3 regions of the Pseudomonas sp. NyZ201 genome follow, and region 2 is predicted to be linked to each of the others. Evidence: riboswitches for the same ligand, from Rfam matches in the RefSeq annotation. Region 2 holds a riboswitch; each other region holds the start of a gene.
The links. Region 2 has a riboswitch for cobalamin ahead of ACPFMA_RS18730 (TonB-dependent receptor plug domain-containing protein). Riboswitches for the same ligand answer to the same signal wherever they lie in the genome.
Positions count from the first base shown of each region.

Region 1: it holds a riboswitch for cobalamin, as region 2 does, so the genes downstream of both, cobW (cobalamin biosynthesis protein CobW) here and ACPFMA_RS18730 (TonB-dependent receptor plug domain-containing protein) in region 2, are expected to answer to the same signal.
Region 3: it holds a riboswitch for cobalamin, as region 2 does, so the genes downstream of both, cobO (cob(I)yrinic acid a,c-diamide adenosyltransferase) here and ACPFMA_RS18730 (TonB-dependent receptor plug domain-containing protein) in region 2, are expected to answer to the same signal.

Region 1 is NZ_CP187557.1:3,415,135-3,421,473, forward strand. It holds gene cobW (cobalamin biosynthesis protein CobW) at 1-1,054, opposite strand, end outside; cobalamin riboswitch at 1,149-1,349, opposite strand; cobalamin riboswitch at 1,406-1,624, shown strand; gene ACPFMA_RS15155 (CbtB domain-containing protein) at 1,722-1,910, shown strand; gene ACPFMA_RS15160 (CbtA family protein) at 1,920-2,615, shown strand; gene ACPFMA_RS15165 (cobalamin biosynthesis protein) at 2,615-3,040, shown strand; gene cobM (precorrin-4 C(11)-methyltransferase) at 3,070-3,816, shown strand; gene ACPFMA_RS15175 (DUF1272 domain-containing protein) at 3,885-4,130, shown strand; gene ACPFMA_RS15180 (hypothetical protein) at 4,253-4,549, opposite strand; gene hpaR (homoprotocatechuate degradation operon regulator HpaR) at 4,711-5,133, opposite strand; gene ACPFMA_RS15190 (gamma-glutamyl-gamma-aminobutyrate hydrolase family protein) at 5,509-6,321, shown strand.
Region 2 is NZ_CP187557.1:4,215,859-4,222,197, forward strand. It holds gene clpP (ATP-dependent Clp endopeptidase proteolytic subunit ClpP) at 1-297, opposite strand, end outside; gene tig (trigger factor) at 389-1,702, opposite strand; gene ACPFMA_RS18695 (DUF6388 family protein) at 1,928-2,233, opposite strand; gene ACPFMA_RS18700 (hypothetical protein) at 2,571-2,813, shown strand; tRNA gene ACPFMA_RS18705 (tRNA-His) at 3,001-3,076, opposite strand; tRNA gene ACPFMA_RS18710 (tRNA-Leu) at 3,149-3,233, opposite strand; tRNA gene ACPFMA_RS18715 (tRNA-His) at 3,287-3,362, opposite strand; tRNA gene ACPFMA_RS18720 (tRNA-Arg) at 3,406-3,482, opposite strand; gene folD (bifunctional methylenetetrahydrofolate dehydrogenase/methenyltetrahydrofolate cyclohydrolase FolD) at 3,763-4,617, shown strand; cobalamin riboswitch at 4,710-4,911, shown strand; gene ACPFMA_RS18730 (TonB-dependent receptor plug domain-containing protein) at 5,030-6,339, shown strand, end outside.
Region 3 is NZ_CP187557.1:1,513,262-1,519,600, forward strand. It holds gene ACPFMA_RS06975 (PQQ-dependent sugar dehydrogenase) at 1-292, opposite strand, end outside; gene ACPFMA_RS06980 (hypothetical protein) at 388-966, opposite strand; cobalamin riboswitch at 1,125-1,334, shown strand; gene cobO (cob(I)yrinic acid a,c-diamide adenosyltransferase) at 1,452-2,063, shown strand; gene ACPFMA_RS06990 (cobyrinate a,c-diamide synthase) at 2,060-3,355, shown strand; gene bluB (5,6-dimethylbenzimidazole synthase) at 3,352-4,002, shown strand; gene cbiB (adenosylcobinamide-phosphate synthase CbiB) at 3,999-4,907, shown strand; gene cobD (threonine-phosphate decarboxylase CobD) at 4,900-5,892, shown strand; gene ACPFMA_RS07010 (cobyric acid synthase) at 5,889-6,339, shown strand, end outside.

The sequences.
Region 1 (6,339 bases), 800 kb from region 2:
CGCGCAGCCGCGCTTCGAGGGCCGAGGCATCGAGGTCCTGGCCAATCAGCACCAGGCGGGTGATGCGCGCTTCGTCGCTGCGCCAGGCGCGGTCGAAATGCTTGTCGAAACGGCTGCCCACGCCCTGGATCAGCAGGCGCATCGGCTTGCCCGGAATCGCCGCGAAGCCCTTGACGCGCAGGATGCCGGTCTCGCTGACCAGTTGGGTCAAGGCGTCGAGCAGTAGGCTTTCGTCGGCTTCCGGCAGGTCGAGGGAGATGGAGTCGAAGGCGTCGTGGTCGTGATCGTCGTGGTCATCGTCGCCGTCATGGTGCGAATCATGGTGGGTGCGGCGGCCGTCGATATGGGCCTCGGACTCGGCCCCCAGGCCCAGCAGCACGTCCAGCGGCAGCACGCCCTTGCTCGCTTCGACCACCTTGACCGCGGGCGGCAGCTCTTCCTCGACCTCGGTACGCACGGCGGCCAGGGCTTCAGGGGCGATCTGGTCGCACTTGTTGAGAATCACCAGGTCGGCGCTGGCCAGTTGGTCGGCGAACAGCTCGTGCAGTGGCGATTCGTGGTCCAGGTTCGGGTCAAGCTTGCGCTGGGCATCGACCTGGTCGGGGAAGGCGGCGAAGGTGCCGGCGGCCACGGCCGGGCTGTCGACCACGGTGATCACCGCATCGACGGTGCAGGCATTGCGGATTTCCGGCCACTGGAACGCCTGGACCAGCGGTTTGGGCAAGGCAAGGCCGCTGGTTTCGATGAGGATCTGGTCCAGGTCGCCACGGCGCGCCACCAGCTCGCGCATCACCGGGAAGAACTCTTCCTGCACCGTGCAGCACAGGCAGCCGTTGGCCAGTTCGTAGACGCGGCCGTTGGCCTCTTCCTCGGTGCAACCGATGCTGCATTGCTTGAGGATTTCGCCATCGATGCCCAGCTCGCCGAACTCGTTGACGATCACCGCGATACGGCGGCCATTGGCGTTGTCGAGCATATGGCGCAGCAAGGTGGTCTTGCCCGAGCCGAGGAAGCCGGTGACGATGGTAACGGGAAGTTTGGCCAGTGTTTTCATGTCGGATGCCCTTGGCAGCATGGCGGGCATGGGGACGGAGGCCAGGCACCGTGCGGTCTGGACGCGTTCGCCACCGGATCACCCCGCCCGGTTAATGTGGAATCTGGTCGAGGCAGGTCTCCTGGCTTGCATTGTGTCCTCGGGACGCCATCGACGCCTTCCCGCCTTATATAACCGGCAGTGGCAATGGTCGGTGGGCTCAACGCCTACAGTTGCGGGGGCAGCCGCGGCTTCGGCACCGCGTTCCCGTCTTAGCTCCGACCCGTGTCGGAGAACCTCGAACCGGCAAGGCTACGCAGTGCCCGGAGGGCGGTCAACCGCTGTATTGACGGATGTCAACGCGCGTGATTTCCTAACGCAATTCGTTTGGGTGCCTTTTTATTGCAAAAGGTGAAACGGGAAACCGGTGCGCGGTGGTCTTCAAGACCGTGGCAAGTCCGGTGCTGCCCCCGCAACGGTAATCGAGGAAAACGTCTGATCCACTGTGCCAGCAGTCCGGCATGGGAAGGAGACGCCCAGGCCCATGGCCCCTTGAAAGCCCGGAGACCGGCCCACGACCGATTTGACCAAACCCGCGGTGGGCGGGCGACGTTGCACTCCTGGACTTCCATGCCCCGGAGTTCTTCGCGCTTGCCTGTTGCCACGACAACTGCAAAAGGAAAGCGCCATGCCCGTCACCACCACCGCCAGTCACGCCAGCACTACCTCCACCACCCTCAGCCAACGCGTCGTCGCTGCCGTCAGCGCCTCGGTACTGGGCCTGTGCCTGGTCTATTTCGCCGGCTTCTCGCATATCGAAGCGGTGCACAACGCCGCCCACGATACCCGCCACAGCGCCGCCTTCCCTTGCCACTGAGGTCGCATCATGTTCACTCGCATTGCCCGTACCGCGGGCTTTACCGGGCTGCTCGCGGCCTTGCTGCTGACCGTGCTGCAAAGCTTCTGGGTCGCGCCGCTGATTCTCCAGGCGGAAACCTACGAGGGCTCTGCACCGGCTGCCGCCCATGAGCACGAGCATGCCGACGCCGCCGCTGGCGAAAGCCATCACCACGACGCCGAAGCCTGGTCGCCGGAAGATGGCTGGCAGCGCGTGCTGTCCACCACCGGCGGCAACCTGGTGGTCGCGGTAGGCTTCGCCTTGTTGCTGGCGGGCATGTACACCCTGCGCAGTCCACGCAGCATCGGTGCCGGCGCGCTTTGGGGCCTGGGCGGGTTCGCCGTGTTCTGCCTGGCGCCGAACCTCGGCCTGCCACCGGAACTGCCCGGCACTGCGGCCGCAGACCTGGCCCAGCGCCAGTTCTGGTGGGTTGGCACCGCCGCTGCCACCGCTGTCGGCCTGGCACTGATGGTGTTTGCCGGCAACTGGGTGCTGAAAATCGCCGGTCTGATTCTGCTGGCAATTCCCCATGTGATCGGCGCGCCGCAGCCGGAAGTGCATGAAAGCCTGGCGCCGGAAGCCCTGGAATCGCAGTTCATTGTCGCTTCGTTGCTGACCAATGCCGGTTTCTGGCTGGCCCTGGGCCTGATCAGCGCCTGGCTGTACCGGCGGCAGTCCGCCTGATGGCCGTCCCGCCCGGCGTAGCGTCGCTGTACGCCGGGCTGGGTTGCCGGCGTGGCGCTCCGGCCAGCGAACTGGCCGGGTTGCTGCGCGATGTCATGCAGTCGCGCAACCTGCCTTTCGCCGCGCTGGTTGGTCTTGCCAGCATCGATCTCAAGCGCCAGGAACCCGGCCTGCTGCAACTGGCTGCCGATCTCGGCCTGCCCCTGCACTTCTTCAGTGCCGTGCAACTCGCTGCCTATACCCCGCGCCTTAGCCATCGTTCGGCCATTGCCTTTCAGCACAGCGGCTGTTATGGCGTGGCGGAAAGCAGCGCCCTGGCCCTGGCCGAACAACTGGGCGGCGGGCTGGCCGCACTGCGCGTCGAACGCATCGTGCGCGACGATATGACCCTGGCATTGGCCTGGCTCCCTGCTTCTGGCGGATAATCCGTCATTCCGTTTTCCAGAGACTTCCCATGACCGTCTATTTCATCGGCGCCGGCCCTGGCGATCCGGAGCTGATCACCGTCAAGGGCCAGCGCCTGATCCGCCGGTGCCCGGTCATCATCTATGCCGGCTCGCTGGTGCCCGCCGCTGTGCTCGACGGGCATAACGCCGAGACCCTGATCAACAGTGCAGAACTGCACCTGCAACAGATCATCGAGGCGATTGCCGCCGCCCATGCCAAGGGTCAGGATGTCGCCCGGGTGCACAGCGGCGACCCCAGCCTGTATGGCGCCATCGGCGAGCAGATCCGCCACCTGCGCGAGCTGGGGATTCCCTACGAGATCATCCCCGGGGTCACGGCCACGGCGGCCAGCGCCGCCCTGCTCGGCTGCGAACTGACCCTGCCGGACATCGCCCAGAGCGTGATCCTCACCCGCTTCGCCGATTCCTCGCCGATGCCCGAAGGCGAAGCCCTCGCCAGCCTGGCCAGCCACAAGACGACCATGGCGATTCACCTGGGGGTGCGCCATCTGCCGAAGATCGTCGAGGAACTGCGCCCGCATTACGGCGGCGACTGCCCGATCGCCGTGGTCCACCGCGCGACGTGGCCGGACCAGGACTGGGTGCTGGGGACGCTGGACGATATCGTCGCACTGACGGCGGTCAAGGGCTTCCGGCGTACCGCGCTGATCCTGGTGGGTCGTGTTCTGGCCAGCGACAGTTTCCGCGAATCGGCGTTGTACCGTGCCGGGCATGCCCACCTGTACCGGCCCTGAGGCCCCTTGCACTGCCGTTGGCGGGCCTGCACTCTACGGCAACCACCACCCGAGAAAGGATTGCCCCGATGCTGGAACTTCGTCCTTGCTGCGAATGCTGCGCCACACCACTGCCGGGCGACAGTCGCGACGCGATGATCTGTTCGTTCGAATGCACTTACTGCCGTAGCTGTGCAGGCGACCAATTGAAGGGCAAATGCCCGAATTGTGGGGGTGAATTGCAGCCGCGGCCGGCGCGGGTCGGCGAGAAGCTGGTGAAGAATCCGGCGACGACGGTGCGGACGGTGAAGGCCCAGGGTTGTTCTGCACACTGAATCCCGTGCAAGCGACGCGGACCTTGTGGGAGCGGGTTCACCCGCGATTGCAGTAGTAAATTCACTATCGCAATCGCGGGTGAACCCGCTCCCACAAGGTCTGCGTCGTTGCCTCTAGCGGTTCAATGCGCCTGCATCTTGCTCTTGATGAACCCAGCCACCCAGGTCAACACCGCGCCACCGGCACCACCGCCGATCACGCTGCTGATGATGGCCGGGATATCCAGGGTTCCTGCCGCTCCGGCCTCGGCCAGGGTTTGATCGCCAGTCAGGTGGGCCAGCACCTGCCCCAGCAGCACCCCGCCGATTGCACCTGCTACGGAGTTCAGGGTCGGCCCCATCCCCTCCTTGCTCAACCCTGCCACGTTGCCGCCAATCACACCGCTGAAGATCTGGATGATCAGAGTGATTAAGTCCATCGCAATAGCCCTCTTAGCGTCTGTAAGGACACCTCGCGTGCGGGCTACTGCGGATACGGCACTACCAACGGGCATCGAGGCGTCGATGTCCGACCGACGACGGCAAGCTGTGGCGGATAACCGACAGTATATGTAGGACTTTTTACTTGCGCGAATCGGCGTCAGGGCTTGACGTTTTTCAGTTCGTTCAGCAAGCCCAGCAACGCCTGCAATTTTTCATCGCCGAACTGTTCAAGGATGCGCTGGTAGTTGCGCTCCATATCCTCGCTCATGGCGATGAAGCATTGCTGGCCCTGCTCCGTCAGGCCGACGAAAACCCGGCGCTGGTCGGTACTGGACTTCTTGCGCCGCACCAGGCCATCGCGCTCCAGGCGAGCGAGCACGCCGGTCATGCTCGGCTTGAGGATGCAGGCCTGCTCGGCCAACTGATGGCTTTCCAGTTCACCCTGCTGGCGCAGGATGCGGATTACCCGCCATTGCTGCTCGGTCAGGCCATGCTCGTTGAGGGACGGACGGAAGAAGGCCATGGCGGCTTCGCGGGCCTGAAGCAAGGTGAGGGTCAGGGAGGGTCTTGGTTTCGACATGGTCAGACTGATATCAACGATGATGGGGCAGCTTAAGAGCCGGGGTTACGGCCTGCAAGGCCCTTGGCAGGCACGGCGAATCGAGCCGGGCCAATCGTCAAATATAATGAACTGCCTCAGTTGAAATAGACCTGATTTATCACATTAAAATCAGTATTTTAGGCCGCATACCTCGCCTAAAACGTTAATAAATACGCACACAAAAGCATGAATCCGCTTGATATATTTAACGGCTCTGGCAAGCTATGGGGCAGGTTTCGACCGGGAACAGAGCTTCGCGTGCCTCCCGGCAGTGCTCGAAACCCCAGGCAGCGCCAGCTCGATAGCGGCGCGCCTGCACAACAATGACAGGCTGCGCCTGTCCCAAGGTGACATATGCCCAACAGCAACATTGGCAATAAGAATCAGAAATCCCGCAAACCCGTGGTCCTGATGACCATGGGCACCCAAGAGCGCAAGGGTCACGACTACCAGGTGATGACCCACAAGTACATCACTCCGCTGGTGGAACACGCCGGCTGCGTCCCGGTCCTGGTCCCCACCTGCTGCGGCATCGAAGACCTCGAGCAGTACCTGGACATGGCTGACGGCGTCTACCTGACCGGTGCCGGCAGCAACATCGACCCGGCCCTCTATGGCCAGGAAAACGAAACCCCGGGCAAGGCCCAGGACCGTGACCGCGACCTGTTCGACCTGCCGCTGGTGCAACTGGCGATCGCCCGCGGCCTGCCGATTTTCGGCATCTGCCGTGGCATGCAGGAAATCAACGTGGCCCTGGGTGGCGATATCTACCAGAAGGTCTACGCCGAACCCGGCTTCAACGATCACCGGGAGAACCCCGAGGATCCGGTGGACGTGCAATATGCCGCCTCCCACAGCGTGCGCCTGAAGCCGGGCAGTTGGCTGCAGGAATTGCTGCAGAGCGACGAGATCCGCGTCAACTCGCTGCATGGCCAGGGCCTGAAAACCCTGGGCGACGGCGTCGAGCCCCTGGCTCATGCCGAAGACGGCCTGGTCGAGGCGATCCATGCGCCAAGCCTGTCGCCGTTCCTGTTCGCGGTGCAATGGCACCCGGAATGGCAAGCCGCGAAGAACCCGGATTCGGTGCGGATGTTCGAGGCATTTGGCGACGCTTGCCGGGTGCAGGCGAGCAAGAAGCAGCAGAGTAGAACCCAAAGCATCGCTTGAGATAATCACCTCAAGACA
Region 2 (6,339 bases):
GAACTGCATGGTGTCGTAGATCGACATGCCGGCAGTTACCGAACCGCCCGGGGAGTTGATGTACAGATGGATATCCTTGTCCGGGTTTTCCGCTTCAAGGAACAGCAGTTGCGCCACTACCAGGTTGGCCATGTAGTCTTCTACCGGCCCGACCAGGAAGATCACGCGCTCCTTCAACAGGCGCGAGTAGATGTCGTAGGCGCGTTCGCCACGGGCGGACTGCTCGATAACCATCGGGACCAGGCCACCGGCGGCCTGGATGTCAGAGCTCTGCTGAATATAAGAATTGCGGGACATGTCCTGCACTCACTCCCAAATAGTCATGGCTTGAATACGCACAAGCCAGCGCGAAGGCTGGCTTGTGGGGTTTTCCTACGAAGAGAGGAAATCACTCAGCGGCGGCAGGTGCCTGTGCTGGCTTGACGGCTTCTTCGTACGAGACCGATTTGTCGGTCACAGTCGCTTTCTGCAGGACAGTATCTACAACTTGCTCTTCCAGCACAACCGAGCGAACTTCGTTCAGTTGCTGGTCGTTCTTGTAGTACCAGGCCACGACCTGCTCTGGTTCCTGGTAGGCCGAAGCCATTTCCTGGATCAGTTCGCGAACGCGGGCTTCGTCAGGCTTCAGCTCGTTCTGCTTGACCACCTCGGCGACGATCAGGCCCAGCACGACGCGGCGCTTGGCTTGCTCTTCGAACAGCTCGGCGGGCAGTTGCTCAGGCTTGATGTTGCCGCCGAATTGCTGAACGGCCTGGACGCGCAGACGGTTCACTTCGTTTTCCAGCAGGGCCTTCGGCACTTCGATCGGGTTGGCAGCCAGCAGGCCGTCCATTACCTGGTTCTTTACCTTGGTCTTGATCGCCTGGCGCAGCTCGCGCTCCATGTTCTTGCGAACTTCGGTGCGGAAGCCGTCGATGCCGGTTTCCTTGATGCCGAACTGGGCGAAGAACTCTTCGTTCAGCTCAGGCAGTTTCGGCTCGGAAACACTGTTGACGGTAACGGTGAACTCGGCGGCCTTGCCGGCCAGGTCCAGGTTCTGGTAGTCCTCGGGGAAGGTCAGGGTCAGAACACGCTCTTCACCCGCCTTGGCGCCGACCAGGCCTTCTTCGAAGCCAGGGATCATGCGGCCGGAGCCCAGAACCAGCTGGGTGCCCTTGGCAGAACCGCCAGCGAAGGCTTCGCCGTCGATCTTGCCAACGAAATCGATGTTCAGCTGGTCTTCGTTCTGGGCAGCGCGATCAGTGGCTTCGAAACGGGTGTTCTGCTTGCGCAGCACTTCCAGCATGTTGTCCAGGTCGGCGTCACTGACGTCAGCGCTCAGGCGCTCGACGGCAATCGATTCGAAACCGGAAACGGTGAACTCGGGGAACACTTCGAAGATTGCAACGTATTCCAGGTCCTTGCCTTTTTCGAACGACTTTGGCTCGACGGCAGGAGCACCGGCCGGGTTCAGCTTCTGCTCGACGACGGCTTCGTAGAAGGAAGCCTGGACCAGATCACCGAACGCTTCCTGACGGGCAGCGTCTTCGTAACGCTGACGGATCACGCTCATAGGCACCTTGCCAGGACGGAAGCCTGGAACCTTGGCGCGACGGGCAGTCTGTTGCAGACGCTTGTTGACTTCGGTCTCGACGCGCTCTGCCGGAACGGCGATGGTCATACGACGCTCGAGAGCGGAAGTATTTTCAACAGAAACTTGCATGAATATTCCTCGTTGCACAGACGTTAGCCGGCGATACCCGACTCCAGAATCAAGGGCAAGCATTCTAGTAGCTCAGACACCAGAAGTCACCCTGTTCGACCCGGAGACGGACAGCATCGGCTCTCAATATTTTTCAGAAAAGCCCGGGCGGCGCCAGCGCAGCACTGCAACCTGCGAGACAGAGCCATTGCACCACCCGAAAAGCAATCGACAAGCCACCCGCGATCAGCCGGAGAGACCGTCGATCTCGTTGAAGTCGCAGTACTCTTCCCAACTCATGCCCAGCGCCTCGGCCACCTCGCGATGAACCTCCAGACGCATGACCTGCAGCTCCTCAGGCGACTCCGCGACAAGCCGCAGCGTCAACTCCCAGGGCTCGATACCCTGCGCCTGCGCCTCATCCTCGAACGCCCACTGGATCTGCTGCCGCTGCTCGACGTCGCTCAACACAGCGATTTCCGCCAGCAACTGCGGGTTGGCCTGGGCGAAGCGCTCCAGCGCAACTGCCTGACGGGACTCTTTAGCAATCATCTTCACTACCTGCTTGCCAGGGCACTGGCACTTGATCAACCCCCTGAAATCTATCAGCTTTTATTCGAGCGTTACCAGCCATCCCACACCAACGGAAGGACACCCGCCAGCGAGTTCGGACCGCACCGATCATCACCAGTGGCCATGTGCCGTAGCCCCGAAACGTTTGGATTGAGTACCGATTTGACCCTCACTGGGGAACCAAAGGCAAAATACCCAGCACGGATCAAGCCGCATCCTGAAGGTTCAACCAGCTTGCGCCACACACCTTTGGGGCACATGCTCTTTTTCAAGAGCAGCGCGTGCCGCACGACCCGCCTCCCGGAAGGATGAATCGATGACCACAGCCGACATGAGCACCGAAGCCGAAAAGATTCACGCCGAGATCGCCAAGCTCATGGCCGAAACAGTCAAGCTGAGCGCTGAGACCGGCAAGCTCGCCGCCGAAAGCGCGAAACTTGCGGCAGAGTCGCGCAAGCTTACACGCGAGACTTTCTGGTACCCGCTGGCCATCGCTTCAGCCCTGGTGGGATCGGTGGCAGCAATCACCGCGCTTACAGTCAAATATCTGTTTACCTGACCCCGGGGCCACCATGGAGCATTACACACCGCCGTCATCGGCAGAATTAGCTCGCCTCAAAGAAAACCTCGGCTTGACCAGCGATGAAATGGCCAGGCTGACCGAATGATCTCGAACCCGCCCCACACGCCTCCGCCCCAAAAAAAGAAAAAGGCGCCTGGTTATTCACCAGGCGCCTTTCAAAATATGGGGTGGACGAAGGGAATCGAACCCTCGACCACAGGAATCACAATCCTGCGCTCTACCAACTGAGCTACGCCCACCATAGCTGTACGCGCTTCTCAGCGCGGTGTTGCCGGCATTCCCGCTTCAACGTGCGACGGGAAAAGCTTGAATGGTGCGGACGAAGAGACTCGAACTCTTACAGCTTGCGCCGCTGGAACCTAAATCCAGTGTGTCTACCAATTTCACCACGTCCGCGTGAAGCATTTAAAGCAAAGGCGCCAGACTTTCATCAGGCGCCTTCTGGAATATGGGGTGGACGAAGGGAATCGAACCCTCGACCACAGGAATCACAATCCTGCGCTCTACCAACTGAGCTACGCCCACCATATTGCATGCTGCTTTTACTTGTGCCAAAGCTGCCTTTGATTGGCGCACCCGGCAGGACTCGAACCTGCGACCATCCGCTTAGAAGGCGGATGCTCTATCCAGCTGAGCTACGGGCGCACATTTAATCTGCTTTCGCTTGCGATTACAAATTAACTTTCGGCCGTACCGAACAAGCCAAAATCCGCTTATTCTGCCCGACCTTGCTAACCAGTGCTAGGCCCTGCCCGACAAGTGAGGCGCATCTTATAGACGCACTGAAATAGCGTCAACAGATTTCTCAAAAAAATTCATTTTATTGAAGGGCTTAGGCTATTTGCCGGACCAAGCGCCTTTGCCCTGCGCGCGGCTCATGAGAGAATGCGCGCTCTTTTTTTCTCTCGATGGTTAATCACCCGTCATGACTGCACAACTTATCGACGGCAAGGCGATCGCCGCCAGCCTGCGCCAGCAGATCGCCCAACGTGTCGTTGAACGTCGCCAGCAAGGGCTGCGCACCCCCGGCCTGGCGGTGATCCTGGTTGGCACCGACCCGGCTTCCCAAGTCTACGTTTCGCACAAGCGCAAGGACTGCGAGGAAGTCGGCTTCATCTCGCAAGCCTTCGACCTGCCCAGCAGCACCAGCCAGCAGGAACTGACCGACCTGATCGATCGCCTCAACGACGACGCGAACATCGACGGCATCCTCCTGCAACTGCCGTTGCCGGCCCACCTCGACGCCTCCCTGCTGCTGGAGCGCATCCGCCCGGACAAGGACGTCGACGGTTTCCACCCCTACAACATCGGCCGCCTGGCCCAGCGCATTCCGCTGCTCCGCCCGTGCACCCCGAAAGGCATCATGACCCTGCTGCAAAGCACCGGGCAGGACCTCTACGGCATGAACGCCGTGGTTGTCGGCGCTTCCAACATCGTCGGTCGCCCGATGGCCATGGAACTGCTGCTGGCCGGCTGCACCGTCACCGTTACCCATCGCTTCACCAAGGACCTCGCCGGCCACGTCGGCCGTGCCGACCTGGTGGTGGTGGCTGCCGGCAAGCCGGGCTTGGTCAAGGGTGAATGGATCAAGGAAGGCGCCATCGTCATCGACGTCGGCATCAATCGCCAGGAAGATGGCAAGCTGGTCGGCGACGTGGTCTACGAGACCGCCCTGCCCCGCGCCGGCTGGATCACTCCGGTGCCGGGCGGCGTGGGCCCGATGACCCGCGCCTGCCTGCTGGAAAACACCCTGTACGCCGCGGAAGAACTGCACAAGTAACCTGCCCGCGCGAATGAAAACGGCACCCCGCGCGGTGCCGTTTTTTATGCCCGGGCGAAAAGCGCAGGTTGACGAACGGTCATCCCGATGGTCAGATGCCGCCCGTTTCAGGTGTCTGCCGCCGCCGCGCGGCAGGTGAAACGGGAAGCCGGTGCGTCCTTGAGGACAAGTCCGGCGCTGCCCCCGCAACGGTAAGCGAGTGAAGCATTCAACAGGCCACTGTGCAGACGCATGGGAAGGCGAAGCGCTTCGATACCCGCAAGCCCGGAGACCGGCCTGGAGCATCACGACTGAAGAACGGATGCGTCAGTCATTTGGCAAACCTGCGGTGGGCGGGCACGAGCCGGTAGACTGGCGCGCGCTCGCCAGCTCCCTCCTGTGCGCTTCCCGAAAAGTCCTTTTCGAGAAGTCAATGAATACACGGTACATCCCCCTGATCGGCTGCCTGCTCGGCGGCAACGGCGGCGCCCTTGCGACGACGCTGGAACTCGATCGGCAAATCGTCTCGGCACCTGCGGTGGAATCCGACACCATCGCGCAGATGGCCCGCTATGGCAGCAAGATCGAAGTGGTGGAGCGCGAGCAGATCGAACGCGCCGGCCCCAGCGCCGATATCACCCGCGTCCTGCAGATGTTCGTCCCCGGCCTGTATGTTGCGCCCAAGCAGGGGCCTTTCGACTACGGCACCTATTCGCTGCTGGGCGGGCGCAACGACGACACCCTGATCATGCTCGACGGTGTGCGCCTGAACAATCGCCTCTACGGCGGCATCTACATCGATACCCTGCCCGCCGCGGCCATCGAACGCATCGAGGTGCTCAAGGGCGGCCAGAGCCTGTTGTTCGGCACTCAGGCGGTGTCCGGAGTGATCAATATCGTTACGCGCAATGCGCGGTCCCGGGAGGCCTCGGGCCAAGTCAACCTGGGCGTGGACAGCTTCGCCGGACGCAATGGCGATGCCCGTATCGAGCGAATCTTCAGCAACGGCTTCGGCGACCTTGGCCTGCTGGCCTATGTCAGCCACAACATTTCCGAGGGCTACCAGCCCTACCGCAGCAGCGCCATCAGCGCAACGGTCAGCGACCGCAAGCGCAGCTACGAGGTCAACACCTTCGGGGCCAAGGCCACCCAGGGTTTCGGCGACGACAGCCGCCTGGAACTGTTCTATCAGTACAGCGCGGCCAGCCTCGACTTCCTGCGCCCCGATGCCAACCGCAACACCACCAACGACCGTGTCCAGCAGATCGCCACGGCCACCTTCCAGCAGCATCTGAACGAGCACTTCAGCTACTTCGTCAAAGGCCACATGAACGACTGGGACACCCGCTACAACCGGGTCTACAACACCAGCGTCGGCGGCATCGAAGTGAAGAACCACAACGACTACTGGGGCTTCAGCGACTGGGGCGTGCAGGCCGAGGGAGAAGCCGTGCTGCCCGGCGGCCACACCCTGGTGTTCGGCAGCGACAACCAGTGGTTCAAGGGCAAGGACGATGTCTTGAAGATCGACCAGAACCAGGCCGAGGCCCACGCCCTCTATCTGCAACTGCGCCCCGAGATTGCCGCCCTGCCCGACTGGCATCCCAGCATCGGTGTGCGCCGCGAGCACCTGAGCGGTGGCGACAGCGCCACCGTGGGCATGTTCACCTCGCTGTACGACCTGACCGACAACCTCAAGCTGCGCGGCCAGTTCGGCTCGGCCTACAAGTTGCCCAACGCCGA
Region 3 (6,339 bases), 2.7 Mb from region 2:
CGTTGGTTTCCGCCACCAGTACGTCGCCGTTGGGCAGGACATACAGCCAGCGCGGATGGTCCAGGCCATCGGCGAACGCGGCCACCCGCGTGCCCTGGGCCGCCTTGGGCGTGCTGCCGTCGGGCCAGCCCACCGCCGGGGCGATGTTCACCGTGGGGATCAGGGTCTTGTTCGGCTCCGGCAATTGCGGCGAAGGGCCGCTGCCATCCGTGACCTGGAGGCGGGCGGATTCGCCGCAGGCGGTCAGGCCGGTGGTGATGGCCAGCAGGATGGCGAGGCGCAGGGTGGGCATGGTCTGACTCCTTGGGAAGATCCTAAGAAGTCAGAGATTGAATCATGCAGGGAGGTTCAATTACCGGGGACCGCTCCAAGGCAGCCCAAAGTATTTCAGGCCTGCTTCAGGAGCAGCGCCACTCCCGGATAGTACTGCCCCACCTCGTCATGCAACTTGCGATACCCATACGGAAAACACCAGGCAATCGCACAGGCGGTGTGCTTTTGCAGATCGTCCACCAGGTCCTGCAACTCCTCCGGGCTGGCATGCTGCCCCAGCTTGCTCGGGCTGACGAACAGTGCCGCGATCTTCAACTGGCTCGGATAGGCGATGGCCTTGGCCTGCGTGGCCGTCTCCTGCAGCGCCCCGTCCAGGTCCAGGCGTCCGACCCTGGGCCAGCGCTGCTGGGCGTGCAGGTAGGCGGATTCATCCTTGCTGGCGATCAGCAGGTCGCAGTGCGCGGCGCGGTCGCCGTCATCCCGCTGTTTCTTGCTCTGGTAACCCTGCAAGGTCACCAGCTCGGCCTGCCAGAGCGCCGCCGAAAACAGCCCCAGGTTGCCTTGCATCCCTTGCCAGTACGGACCTTCGTTGTCGCCCAGGGTCTGGTTGAAACGTTCGATGCATTCGCCCCAGCGTTCAAGTGCCGGACGCAGGAACTCCAGGCGAGGATTATTGATGATCAGGCCTTGCATGCTGCTCTCCTTGGTCATTGTTGTACGAGCTACAGCTACAGCGAAAAATCATGGCAATGTGATATCACTGGCTTGGAGTGTGGCACAACGTGAAAGTTGCGCCGTTGGTCGCAATGTGATGGGTGTCTCCAATTGACGCTCCGGGCCCAACCCTCTAACCTTCGCGACGTGTTTCAGGTGCCCCGTGACTGCAAGGTCGACCGGGTGAAACAGGGAAGCCGGTGCGACTCCGGCGCTGCCCCCGCAACGGTAAATCGAGTCAAGACCGCGCATGGCCACTGGGTGTTCGAACCCGGGAAGGCGCCCGGTCAGGATCGCCCGGCGATCCGCTCGTGAGCCCGGAGACCGGCCTGCAAACAGTCAACGGCACCACGGCGGGTGGTGCGCGGTTCTCCGGGCCCTTGCGCCCGGTGCCAGCGCGTCCCTCCGTGCCCCCATCCCCTCAGCTGTCGCCGCTTGGCGTCAGTGGCCCGCGGAGACCCCCGATGAGCGAATCCCCCGAACGTGACCAACGCCACCTGGCGCGCATGCAGCGCAAGAAGGCGGTGATCGACGAGCGTATCGCCAATGCCCCCAACGAATGCGGCCTGCTGCTGGTGCTCAGTGGCAACGGCAAGGGCAAGAGCAGCTCGGCCTTCGGCATGCTCGCCCGGGCCATGGGCCACGGAATGCAATGCGGCGTGGTGCAGTTCATCAAGGGGCGCAATGCCACCGGCGAGGAACTGTTCTTCCGGCGCTTTCCCGAGCAGGTGCGCTATCACGTCATGGGTGAGGGGTTCACCTGGGAAACCCAGGACCGCCAGCGCGATATCGCCGCTGCCGAGGCTGCCTGGGAAGTGTCCCGACAACTGTTGCGCGACCCGCAGATCGGTTTCGTCGTGCTCGATGAACTGAATATCGCCCTCAAGCACGGCTACCTCGACCTCGACAGCGTGCTCGCCGACCTCCAGGCCCGCCCGCCGATGCAGCATGTGATCGTTACTGGTCGCGGCGCCAAGGACGAAATGATCGAGCTGGCCGATACGGTCACCGAGATGGGCATGGTCAAGCACGCGTTCCAGGCCGGCATCCGCGCGCAGAAGGGCGTCGAACTATGAGCGACACCCGGCATTGCCCGGCGGTGCTGATCGCCGCGCCGGCTTCCGGCCAGGGCAAGACCACCGTCACTGCCGCCCTGGCCCGCTTGCATCGCAACCAGGGGCGCAAGGTCCGCGTGTTCAAGTGCGGCCCGGACTTTCTCGACCCGATGATCCTCGAACGGGCCAGCGGTGCCCCGGTGTACCAGCTCGACCTGTGGATGGTCGGTGCCGAGGAAAGCCGGCGCCTGCTCTGGGAAGCGGCGGGCGAGGCCGACCTGATCCTGATCGAAGGGGTGATGGGGTTGTTCGACGGCACGCCGTCCAGCGCCGACCTCGCCCGTCACTTCGGCGTGCCGGTACTGGCGGTGATCGACGGTACCGCCATGGCCCAGACCTTCGGCGCCCTGGCACTGGGCCTGGCCCGTTATCAGCCCGACCTGCCCTTTGCCGGCGTGCTCGCCAACCGGGTTGGCTCGCTGCGCCATGCACAACTGCTCGAAGGCAGCCTGACCGAAGGCTTGCGCTGGTACGGCGGCCTGTCCCGGGAAACCGGGATCGAGTTGCCGAGTCGCCACCTCGGCCTGGTCCAGGCCAGCGAACTGACCGACCTCGACCTGCGCCTCGACGCTGCTGCCAAGGCCCTGGGTGATAGTTGCCAGTCCTCCTTGCCGCCGCCCGTGGCCTTCGAGCAGCCCGCTCCCCGGCCTATCGAGCCCATGCTGGAAGGCGTGCGCATCGCCGTGGCTCGTGACGAAGCCTTTGCCTTCACCTATGGCGCCAGCCTCGACCTGCTGCGGGAGATGGGCGCCGAGCTGCGCTTCTTCTCGCCGATCCATGATGGCGAACTGCCGGACGCCGAAAGCCTGTACCTGCCGGGCGGCTATCCGGAGTTGCATCACCATGCCCTGGCCGCCAACGCACCGATGCTGGCGGCGATCCGTGCCCATCACCAGGCCGGCAAGCCGCTGCTGGCCGAATGCGGTGGCATGCTTTACCTGCTCGAAGCCCTGACCGATGTCGCCGGCGAACGGGCCGAACTGGCCGGCCTCCTGCCGGGCGAGGCGAACATGCAGAAGCGCCTTGCCGCCCTGGCATTGCAGAGCGTGGAATTGCCGGAAGGCACGCTGCGCGGCCATACCTATCACCATTCCCTGACCAGCACCGCACTGGAGCCCATCGCCCGGGGCCAGAGCCCCAATGGCGGGCGCGGCGCGGAAGCGGTGTACCGTATCGGCCGGCTGACGGCCTCCTACGTGCACTTCTACTTTCCGTCCAACCCCGCTGCGCTGGCGGTGCTGCTGGCGCCATGAACGAGCACGCCTACAGCGAGGCCGAGCGAGCGGCCATCTACCGGGCCATTGGCGAACGTCGCGATATGCGTCATTTCAGTGGTGGCGAGGTGGCGCCGGAGCTCCTTGCGCGCCTGCTCGAGGCGGCGCACCAGGCACCCAGCGTCGGCCTGATGCAGCCCTGGCGTTTTATCCGCATCACCCAGCGCGCGTTGCGCCAGCGTATCCAGGCCCTGGTCGAGGACGAGCGCCTGCGCACCGCCGAGGCCCTCGGCCAGCGCTCCGACGAGTTCATGCAACTCAAGGTGGAAGGCATCAACGATTGCGCCGAACTGCTGGTGGCGGCGCTGATGGACAAGCGCGAGGCACATATCTTTGGCCGCCGCACCCTGCCGGAGATGGACCTGGCCTCGCTGTCCTGCGCGATCCAGAATCTCTGGCTGGCCGCCCGCGCCGAAGGCCTGGGCATGGGCTGGGTGTCGCTGTTCGATCCGCAGGCCCTGGCCGACCTGCTGCACATGCCCGCCGGGGCCAAGCCCCTGGCGATACTCTGCCTCGGCCCGGTCCATGAGTTCTATCCGGCGCCTATGCTCGCGCTGGAAGGCTGGACCACGCCCCGGCCGCTGGCCGACATGCTGTTTGAAAACCAATGGGGAGAAGCCGAATGAGTGTGGCCTTGCTGACCGTGGCCGGGGTGGCGCTGGATGCGCTGCTGGGCGAGCCGCGGCGCTGGCATCCGCTGGTGGCCTTCGGCCGTTTCGCCGGGCGCCTGGAACAACGCTTCAATTCCGGCGGGCGCGGCTGGCGCAGTCATGGCGTCACGGCCTGGTTCCTTGCGGTGATTCCGTTGACCCTGCTGGCGACCGCGTTGTCCTGGTTGCCTTATATCGGCTGGCTGGTGGAGATTCTCGCGCTGTACTGCGCCCTTGGCCTGCGCAGCCTTGGCGAGCATGTGCAGCCGGTGGCCGATGCCCTGCGCGGCGGCGACCTGGACGAGGCGCGCAAGCGGGTCGGCTACCTGGTCAGCCGGGAAACCGCCGAACTCGATGAGACCGCCGTGGCCCGCGCTGCCACCGAATCGGTGCTGGAGAATGGCAGCGATGCGGTATTCGCTGCGCTGTTCTGGTTCGTCATCGCCGGCGCGCCGGGCGTGGTGCTCTATCGCCTGAGCAACACCCTGGACGCCATGTGGGGTTACCGCAACGAGCGTTTCGAACGCTTCGGCTGGGCGGCGGCGCGGATCGACGATGTCCTCAACTATGTGCCGGCGCGGCTGGTGGCGCTGACCTACGCGCTGCTCGGCAAAACCCGTCTGGCGCTGAAGTGCTGGCGCCAGCAGGGCCCGAAGTGGGACAGCCCGAATGCGGGGCCGGTGATGGCTTCCGGCGCCGGTGCGCTGGGTGTCGAACTGGGTGGTTCGGCTGTCTATCACGGCGAGCTGCACGAACGCCCGCAACTAGGCGAAGGCCCGCCAGCGGACGCCGGCGCCATCGAACGCGGCTGGCAACTGGTCTGCAAGGGCGTGTGGCTGTGGTTGCTGCTGCTGTGCCTGGGAGCGGAATTCTATGCTTGAACACGGTGGCCGCCTGCTGCGGGCGATCGAACACTACGGTATCCCCCGTAAGGACTGGCTGGACCTGTCCAGCGGCATCGCGCCCTGGGCCTTCCCGGTTCCCGAAATTCCCTTGCGCGCCTGGGCACGCCTGCCGGAGACCGATGATGGTCTGGAGCAGGCCGCCGCTGCCTACTACGGCGTCAGCACACTGCTGCCGGTGGCCGGTTCCCAGGCGGCGATCCAGGCCCTGCCGCGCTTGCGGGCGCGAGGCAACGTCGGTGTGGTTTCGCCGTGCTATGCCGAGCATGCCGCTGCCTGGCGCCGGGCCGGGCATCATCTGTCGGAACTGGGCGAAGATCAGGTCGAGGCGCGGCTGGATGATCTCGACGTGCTGGTGCTGGTCAATCCGAACAACCCCACCGGACGTCTGTTCGGCCCGGAAACCCTGCTTGGCTGGCATGAGCGCCTGGCCCGGCGGGGTGGCTGGCTGCTGGTGGACGAAGCCTTCATGGACAACACCCCGGCCCACAGTATTGCGGCGTTCAGCCAGCGGCCGGGGCTGATCGTGCTGCGTTCGTTCGGCAAGTTCTTCGGCCTGGCCGGGGTGCGCCTCGGTTTCGTGCTGGCCGAAACGGCGCTGTTGCGCGCCCTGGCGGAAGAGCTGGGGCCTTGGTCGATCAGCGGGCCGACCCGGGTCCTCGGGCAGGCGAGCTTCGCCGACAGTGAAAGCCAGCGCGTGCAGACCGAACGCTGCGCCACCGCCAGCGCCCGTCTCGCCGCCTTGCTGGCGTCCGCCGGCCTGGCGCCCGCCGGTGGCTGTGACCTGTTCCAGTACCTGCGCCACGACCAGGCGGCGCTGTTCCACGATTTCATGGCGCGGCGCGGCATTCTCCTGCGCCTGTTCGACCACCCTCCGGGCCTGCGCTTCGGCCTGCCTGCCGACGAAGCCGACTGGCAACGCCTGGCCGCTGCGCTGGCCGCCTACCGCAAGGAACAGCCATGACCACCCTGATGGTGCAGGGCACCACCTCCGATGCCGGCAAAAGTACCCTGGTCACTGCGCTGTGCCGCTGGCTGAAACGCCAGGGCGTCGGCGTGGTGCCGTTCAAGCCGCAGAACATGGCGCTCAACAGCGCGGTCACCGCCGACGGCGGCGAGATCGGTCGGGCCCAGGCGGTGCAGGCCCAGGCCTGCGGGCTGGAGCCGCATACCGACATGAACCCGGTGCTGCTCAAGCCCAACAGCGACACCGGGGCGCAGGTCATCGTCCATGGCCGCGCGGTCACCAGCATGAATGCGGTGGCCTATCACGACTACAAGGCCATCGCCATGCAGGCGGTACTCGCTTCGCACCAGCGCCTGAGCGCCGCGTATCCCGTGGTGATGGTGGAAGGTGCCGGCTCGCCGGCCGAGATCAACCTGCGTGCCGGCGATATTGCCAACATGGGCT